2 regions of the Mesorhizobium sp. M1182 genome follow, and region 1 is predicted to be linked to the other one. Evidence: predicted binding sites of a transcription regulator. Region 1 holds the regulator's gene; the other holds the start of a gene.
What was found. The regulator PhoB, encoded in region 1, activates phosphate uptake and scavenging genes when phosphate is short. The targets are predictions, from matches to a motif close to TGTCATNNANCTGTCAT.
Positions count from the first base shown of each region.

Region 2: a site for PhoB is predicted at 1,669-1,685, ahead of NKH33_RS24300 (PhoX family protein). Genes of this name have one in related genera too.

Region 1 is NZ_JAMYMD010000003.1:153,470-156,883, forward strand. Features, by position in the region: gene xylF (D-xylose ABC transporter substrate-binding protein) at 1-162, opposite strand, end outside; gene NKH33_RS05655 (ROK family protein) at 448-1,692, shown strand; gene phoB (phosphate regulon transcriptional regulator PhoB) at 1,702-2,391, opposite strand; gene phoU (phosphate signaling complex protein PhoU) at 2,408-3,115, opposite strand; gene pstB (phosphate ABC transporter ATP-binding protein PstB) at 3,148-3,414, opposite strand, start outside.
Region 2 is NZ_JAMYMD010000025.1:81,321-84,734, forward strand. Features, by position in the region: partial or broken gene NKH33_RS24285 (sodium-independent anion transporter) at 11-226, opposite strand; gene NKH33_RS24290 (phosphatase PAP2 family protein) at 495-1,196, opposite strand; gene NKH33_RS24295 (hypothetical protein) at 1,211-1,549, opposite strand; gene NKH33_RS24300 (PhoX family protein) at 1,752-3,414, shown strand, end outside.

The DNA of each region.
Region 1 (3,414 bases):
GGCCTCGATGGCCGCCTTCATTGCGGCCTCGTCGGTCTTCCAGCGCTCTTCCTGGAAGTTCGACCAGGAAACGCCGATGACCTTGTCTTTAGCCTGCGCCACCGACGCCAGCGCCAGCGTCATGGCGACACCCGCCAGAATGGCGGTCGTGAATTTCTTCATCATATCCTCCCTGCGCCGCGTACGGCGTGACCAATTGGCTCAAAGACCAGCTTAGAAGCTCTAATTTTTTCGAGCATCGAAAAAATACTGGCCCGATCTCCGGCTGCTGTCAACATCGATTCTGATGGATTTTGATGACTCTGCGAGTTTTTTCGAGCGTCGGAATAAACGATGACAGCGCCACCTGCATCTGACACTATTTGCCTCATCCGACACTATTTGTCGGACATTACCGACGGCTTCCGGTTCATGAGCGGCCGCGGCAACCGGGAGGAAAGCAAAACAATGTCGGTCGGAATCCGCCATGACGATTTGCGCCGGCGCAACCGGGCGATGGTGATCTCGGCGGTGCGCCGGGCCGGCCAGCCATCGCGTACTGAGATCGCAGCTACCACCGGCCTCAGTCATTCGACCATATCGGCGATTTCTTCCGACCTGATACGGGAAGGCATCCTCGCCGAGAGCAAGCCAAGTGAGCCCGTTTCGTTGAAACGCGGTCGTCCGCAAGTCGGCCTCGCCCTCAACCCGGAAGCGGCGGCGGTGCTGACCGTGGTGTTGTCGCTGAATTTCCTTTCGGCCGCCATTATCGACTATACGGGACAGGTGGTCGCCGAGGAACAGCGCCGGCTGGACACGCTGACTATGCCGCGCGACGAGCTGATCCGTGAATGCATGGCCATCGTCCGGCGCCGGCTGCAGGATCCAGATCTTGACGTCCGCAGTGTCGCCCGCATCGCCCTGGCGATTCAGGGCATTACCGACTCCCCTGCACGCGCCATGCTGTGGTCGCCGATCACGCCGCAGACCGACATCGCCTTTGCCGACATGCTGGAGGACGAATTCGGCATCCCGGCAACGGTGGAGAACGACTGCAACATGATGGCGGTGGCTTTGCGCTGGCGCAATCCGGATCGCTATCGCGACGACTTCATCGCCATCCTGCTTTCGCATGGCATCGGCATGGGGCTGGTGCTGAAGGGCGAACTGTTCACCGGGACGCATTCCTCGGGCGGCGAATTTGGCCACATGATCCATCGTCCGGGCGGCGCGCTCTGCCGTTGCGGGCGGCGCGGCTGCATCGAGGCGTATGCCGGGAACTACGCCATCTGGCGCAACGCCAGGCAGATGAGCGAAGACAGCGAACCGGTCGCCGACGTCAGCGACGCCGACATGCGCGCACTGGCGGCCCGGGCGCGCGAGAAAGATGGGCCGGAACGCGAGGCCTACCGCAAGGCCGGCGAAGCGCTGGGTTTCGGTCTCGGCTCGCTGTTCGCGCTGATCGATCCGGCACCGGTCGCGATGGTCGGCGCCAGTGCCGCCGCCTTCGATCTGATCGAGCCGGCCTTGCGGAAGGCAATCGCCCAGACCGCCGGCGGCCAGCATTCAGGCTCGATCTCCTTCGATACAGAGCCGAACGAATTGCCTCTGATCCGCGAAGGCTGCGCGATGCGGGCGTTAAGCTTCGTCGACCAGGAGATTTTCGCGCCGGGCGCGCAAATGAGGCCCAGCGTCAGAAAGAACGTAGCCTGACCAGGCGGGTCAATCTTCCCTGATCGCATAGCCGGCGCCGCGGATGGTGCGGATGACATCCGGCATCCGGCCGTTGTTGACGGCTTTGCGCAGCCGCCCGACATGCACGTCGACGGTGCGTTCGTCGATGTAGATTGTCTCCCCCCAGACATTATCGAGTAACTGGCTGCGCGAGAAGACACGGCCCGGATGCCGCATCATGAACTCGAGCAGCCGGAATTCGGTCGGCCCGAGCCTGATTTCGCTCTTCTTGCGATAGACCCTGTGCGATTCGCGATCGAGCACGATGTCGCCGACCTTCAGCACGCTGGACAGCACTTCCGGCTTGGCGCGCCGCAGCAGCGCCTTGACCCTGGCCATGAATTCCGGTGTCGAAAACGGCTTGACCAGATAGTCGTCGGCGCCGGTCGAAAGACCGCGCACCCGGTCGCTCTCCTCGCCGCGCGCGGTCAGCATGATGATCGGCAGCCGCTCGGTTTCGGGGCGCACCCGCAACCGACGACAGAGCTCGATGCCGGAAACCGCTGGTATCATCCAGTCGAGCACCAAAAGGTCGGGCACATTCTCCTGCAAACGGATCTCGGCTTCGTCGCCGCGTGTCACCACCTCGACCTGGTAGCCTTCGGATTCGAGATTGTAGCGGAGCAGCACACCCAACGGCTCCTCGTCCTCCACCACCATTATGCGTGGTGCGATCATCGGCTGGGCACCCCCATCATGTCACCGGTGCGGACATTGTCGTTTCGTCCTGCTTCGGACGATTGACCGGCAATTGCTCGCCGGTCAGCACATAATACGCATTTTCGGCGATGTTGGTGACATGGTCGCCGATCCGCTCCAGATTCTTGGCGCAGAACAGCAGGTGCGTGCAAGCGGTGATGTTGCGCGGATCTTCCATCATGTAGGTCAACAGCTCGCGGAACACGGACGTGTATTTAACGTCGATGCGCTCGTCGGCGGCACGAAGCTTGGCCAACGCGGCCGCATCGCCTGCAGCATATTCCTCGATGACACCCTGCACCTGGATGAGAACCAGCTGCGCCATCGCGTCGATGGAATGCGACAGGTCCCGCGGCGTGGCGCTGAGGCCGACCGCACTCACGCGCTTGGCGATATTCTTGGCAAGGTCGCCGATGCGTTCGAGGTCGCCCGCCATGCGGATCGCTCCGACCACATGGCGAAGATCGTGGGCCATCGGCTGGCGTTTGGCGATCAGGGTGATAGCGCGGTCGTCCAGTTCGCGTTGACGCGCATCCATGATGGCGTCGTCGGAAACGACGCGTTGCGCCAGCACGTTGTCGGAATTCAACAGCGCCTTGGTCGCCCCGCCGACCATCGAACCGGCGAGGTCGGCCATGTCGCGGATCAGCTTGCTGATCTGCTCGAGATCCTCGTCGAAAGAAGCGACTGTGTGTTCGCCCATGGTCCTGTCCTCATATGCATGATCGGAACGGCTCAGCCGAAGCGGCCAGTGATGTAGTCCTGCGTGCGCTTCTCGCGGGGCGACGTGAAGATCTTCTCGGTCCGGTCGAACTCGACCAGTTCACCCAGATACATGAAGGCCGTCTGGCGCGACACGCGCGCCGCCTGCTGCATGTTGTGGGTGACGATGACGATCGTGTAGTCGGCTTGCAATTCGTCGATCAGTTCCTCGATCTTGGCAGTCGACAGCGGGTCGAGGGCCGAAGCCGGTTCGTCGAGCAGAATGACTTCCGGCTTCAC
Region 2 (3,414 bases), on a different contig from region 1:
GCGGCTTTCTTCAGCTGCGCCCGCGATCCGTGATCGAGGCGGCATAAGTCACCAGCGGCCGCTTGCCGCCGTGGTTGATCAGCATGCGGCGTATCTGCGGCGAAGCGCCTGATATAATGAAGCGAATGCCGGCGCGGCTCGCCTTGTGGGCCGCACCCTCGATGACATTGGCCGCCGTTGAATCGAAGAACGGCACCGCCGAACAGTCGAGGATGAAGTTCCTGCGCTCGCGCGGTCGGCGACGTCTTCCTGCACCAAGGATTGATGGTCTGCCTCCAAACATGCAGCACTCTTTGCCAGCCGATGCGCTGTCATGCTACAAACCTCGGCATCGTTTGGCGGGACATCCACTGCGATCCCGATTTCACAGGCACGACTTCAAAAGGATGAGCGGGTGAAGATATTCAAAGCGTTGGCGACCTCGACAGCCTTGCTGTCGATGGTTTTCCTGCTGGCAGGCTGCGGTCATGGCCTGATCAACAGGCTGATTTGAGTCAGGTGCCGTCGGCCCGCCCAAGCCATCGCTGCAGGAACCGTGCCGCAAGCCAGCACAGCATCGCCCAGGCAAAGCCGGCGCACCAGCCGGCCAATACGTCGGACGGCCAGTGGACGCCGAGATAGATGCGGCTGATGCCGACCACCACCGTCGTCAGCACCGCCAGCCCGAGTACATAGATCTTCGTTGTCCGCCCGGGCAAAAACCGCGCCGCCATGCTGCCCAGCGTCAAATATGTCACCGCCGACAGCATGGCGTGGCCGCTCGGAAACGAAAGCGATGCCACATCGGCGAGATGCGAGACCAGATCAGGGCGCGGTCGGTCGATGTCGAATTTCAGCACGCTTGACAGGAGCTGGCCGCCCGCGACCGCGACGAACATGAGAAGCGCCGCGCCTGGCCTGCGGATAAGGAGCAGATAGACGATCATTGCTGCCGTGATCAGCACCAGTACGCTGGCGCTGCCGAGGCTGGTGATGTCGCGCATCGCCCCTTCCAGCCACGCCGGTCCGATCGGATTGTCGGGCTGCCCGGCCTCGCGGAAGGCAAGCAGGATTTCGGTGTCGAAGGCATGCGGCGTGGTGGCCCGCGCCAGCTCCATCAGCTCCTCGAACCCCCACAGCCCGCCGGCAATGACCAGCCCGGCCAGCAGAACCGGGAACTCCAGCCAGTTGCGCAGTCTGCTTGCAATCTTCTTCATCGGCCCGATCGCAGTTACAGCCTTTGCAGATAGGGCCCGAGCGTGATCAGCGCCACAGCTGCGATGGCAAGCACGATGCCGGTTGCCTGTAAGGCATTGACGCGCTCGCCGAAGAAGACCAGCGCCACCACATTCACCGACACCAGCTGGATCACCGCCGATAGGCTGAACGACACCGACATGCCGAATTCACGGATCAGCCTCAGCATGATCAGATTGCCCAGCGAATAGAGCGCCAACGTCAGCACAATCTTGCCGAGGCTCGGCGCCAGCCCCCACTGTTTTGCGGCCATCGCCGCCAGCAGGAAGATTACCGTCGAAACGCAGAGCTGCCCAAGTCCCCAGAAACTCACTTTTGTTCTCTCCCGATGTGTCCCTACGCGCCTGCCGCAGCTCTTGTTTCCGAAGCGCCGGTCGCGGTCAAGCGGGGCCGATGTTGGATACGAAATCGCAGGTGGCAATTTAGCCGGCATGTCATCAAACTGTGACCTGCCGGTAATACCGGATTGGCAAGGCAACACGCTCCAGCAATCCATCCAGCCAGAGGCAGGCCCTATGACCGAACATCGCACCCCTGACGCCCATTTCCGCACCAGCCTGCTCGAGGAAAACGATGGGCCAGGAGCCAATCCCACCGACAACCGCACCATGGGTGAGATCATCGCCGCGCGGTTCTCGCGCCGCGGCTTCCTCAAGGGTTCGCTTGCCGTCTCGGCCATAGCCGCTACCGTCAGCCCGCTGGCGCTGATCACCGCCGACAACGCCCGCGCCGCCAAAGGCTCCGCCTTCGCTTTCGACGAGCTCGAGGCCGGCATCGACGACAAGCATCACGTCGCACCTGGCTATGACGCCGACGTGCTGCTGCGCTGGGGCGATCCGCTGTTCGCCGATTCGCCGGGATTCGATCCGACAAAACAGTCGGCGGAAGCCCAGGCCAGACAATTCGGCTACAACAACGACTATGTCGGTTATATCCCGATCGACGGCTCGGCCGAGCACGGCCTGCTGGTCGTCAATCACGAATACACCAATCCGCACCTGATGTTTCCGGGTCTCGTCACCATCGTCGATGGCAAAGCCAAGCAGGCGCCCCTCAGCAAGGAGCAAGTCGATGTCGAGATGGCCGCGCATGGCGGCACTATCGTCGAGATACGCAAGGTATCAGGCAAATGGCAGGTCGTTCGCGACGGCAAGCTCAACCGCCGCATCACCTCCAACACCGAGATCGCGCTCTCCGGCCCGGTCGCCGGCCACGACCGCGTCAAGACCAGCGCCGATCCGACCGGCACGAAGGTCATCGGCACCATCAACAATTGCGCCGGCGGCGTCACGCCGTGGGGCACCTATGTCATGGCCGAGGAGAACATCCACGGCTATTTCTCGGGCGAGCTGCCGCAGGGGCATAAGGAAGCCGCCAATTACAAGCGCCTCGGCATTCCCGAAGGTGCCTATGAATGGGCAGCGCATTACGACCGTTTCGACATCGGCAAGGAGCCGAACGAGCCGAACCGCTTCGGCTGGATCGTCGAGGTCGACGTCCAGGATCCGACTTCGGCGCCGAGGAAGCGCACCGCGATGGGGCGCTTCAAGCATGAGGGCGCCGAATCGATCGTCGCCAAGGATGGCCGTGTCGTCTTCTATCTCGGCGACGACGAGCGCTTCGACTATGTCTATAAGTTCGTCACCACAGGCAAGTTCGATCCGGACAACCGCGCCGCCAACATGGATTTGCTCGACGACGGCACCTTGCATGTAGCCAAGTTCGCCGACGACGGTTCGGTCGAATGGCTGCCGATCGCCTTCGGCCAGGGGCCGCTGACGGCGGAGAACGGCTTTGCCGGCGAGGCCGATGTGCTGATCGAGACGCGCCGCGCCGCCGACCTGCTCGGCGCCACCAAGATGGACCGCCCGGAAGACATCCAGCCCAATGCCGCCAACGGCAAGGTCTATGTCATGCTGACCAACAATTCGAAGCGCAAGGCCGACCAGGTCGACGCCGCCAACCCGCGTGCCGAAAATGCCTTTGGCCACATCATCGAGATCGTCGAGGACGGCGGTGATTTCACCGCGACAAAGGGCAGGTGGGAAATCCTGCTGAAATGCGGCGATCCCGCTGTGGCCGAAGTCGGCGCCACCTTCTCGACCGCAACCACCGCCAATGGCTGGTTCGGCATGCCGGACAATTGCACGGTAGATTCGGCTGGCCGCCTCTGGGTCG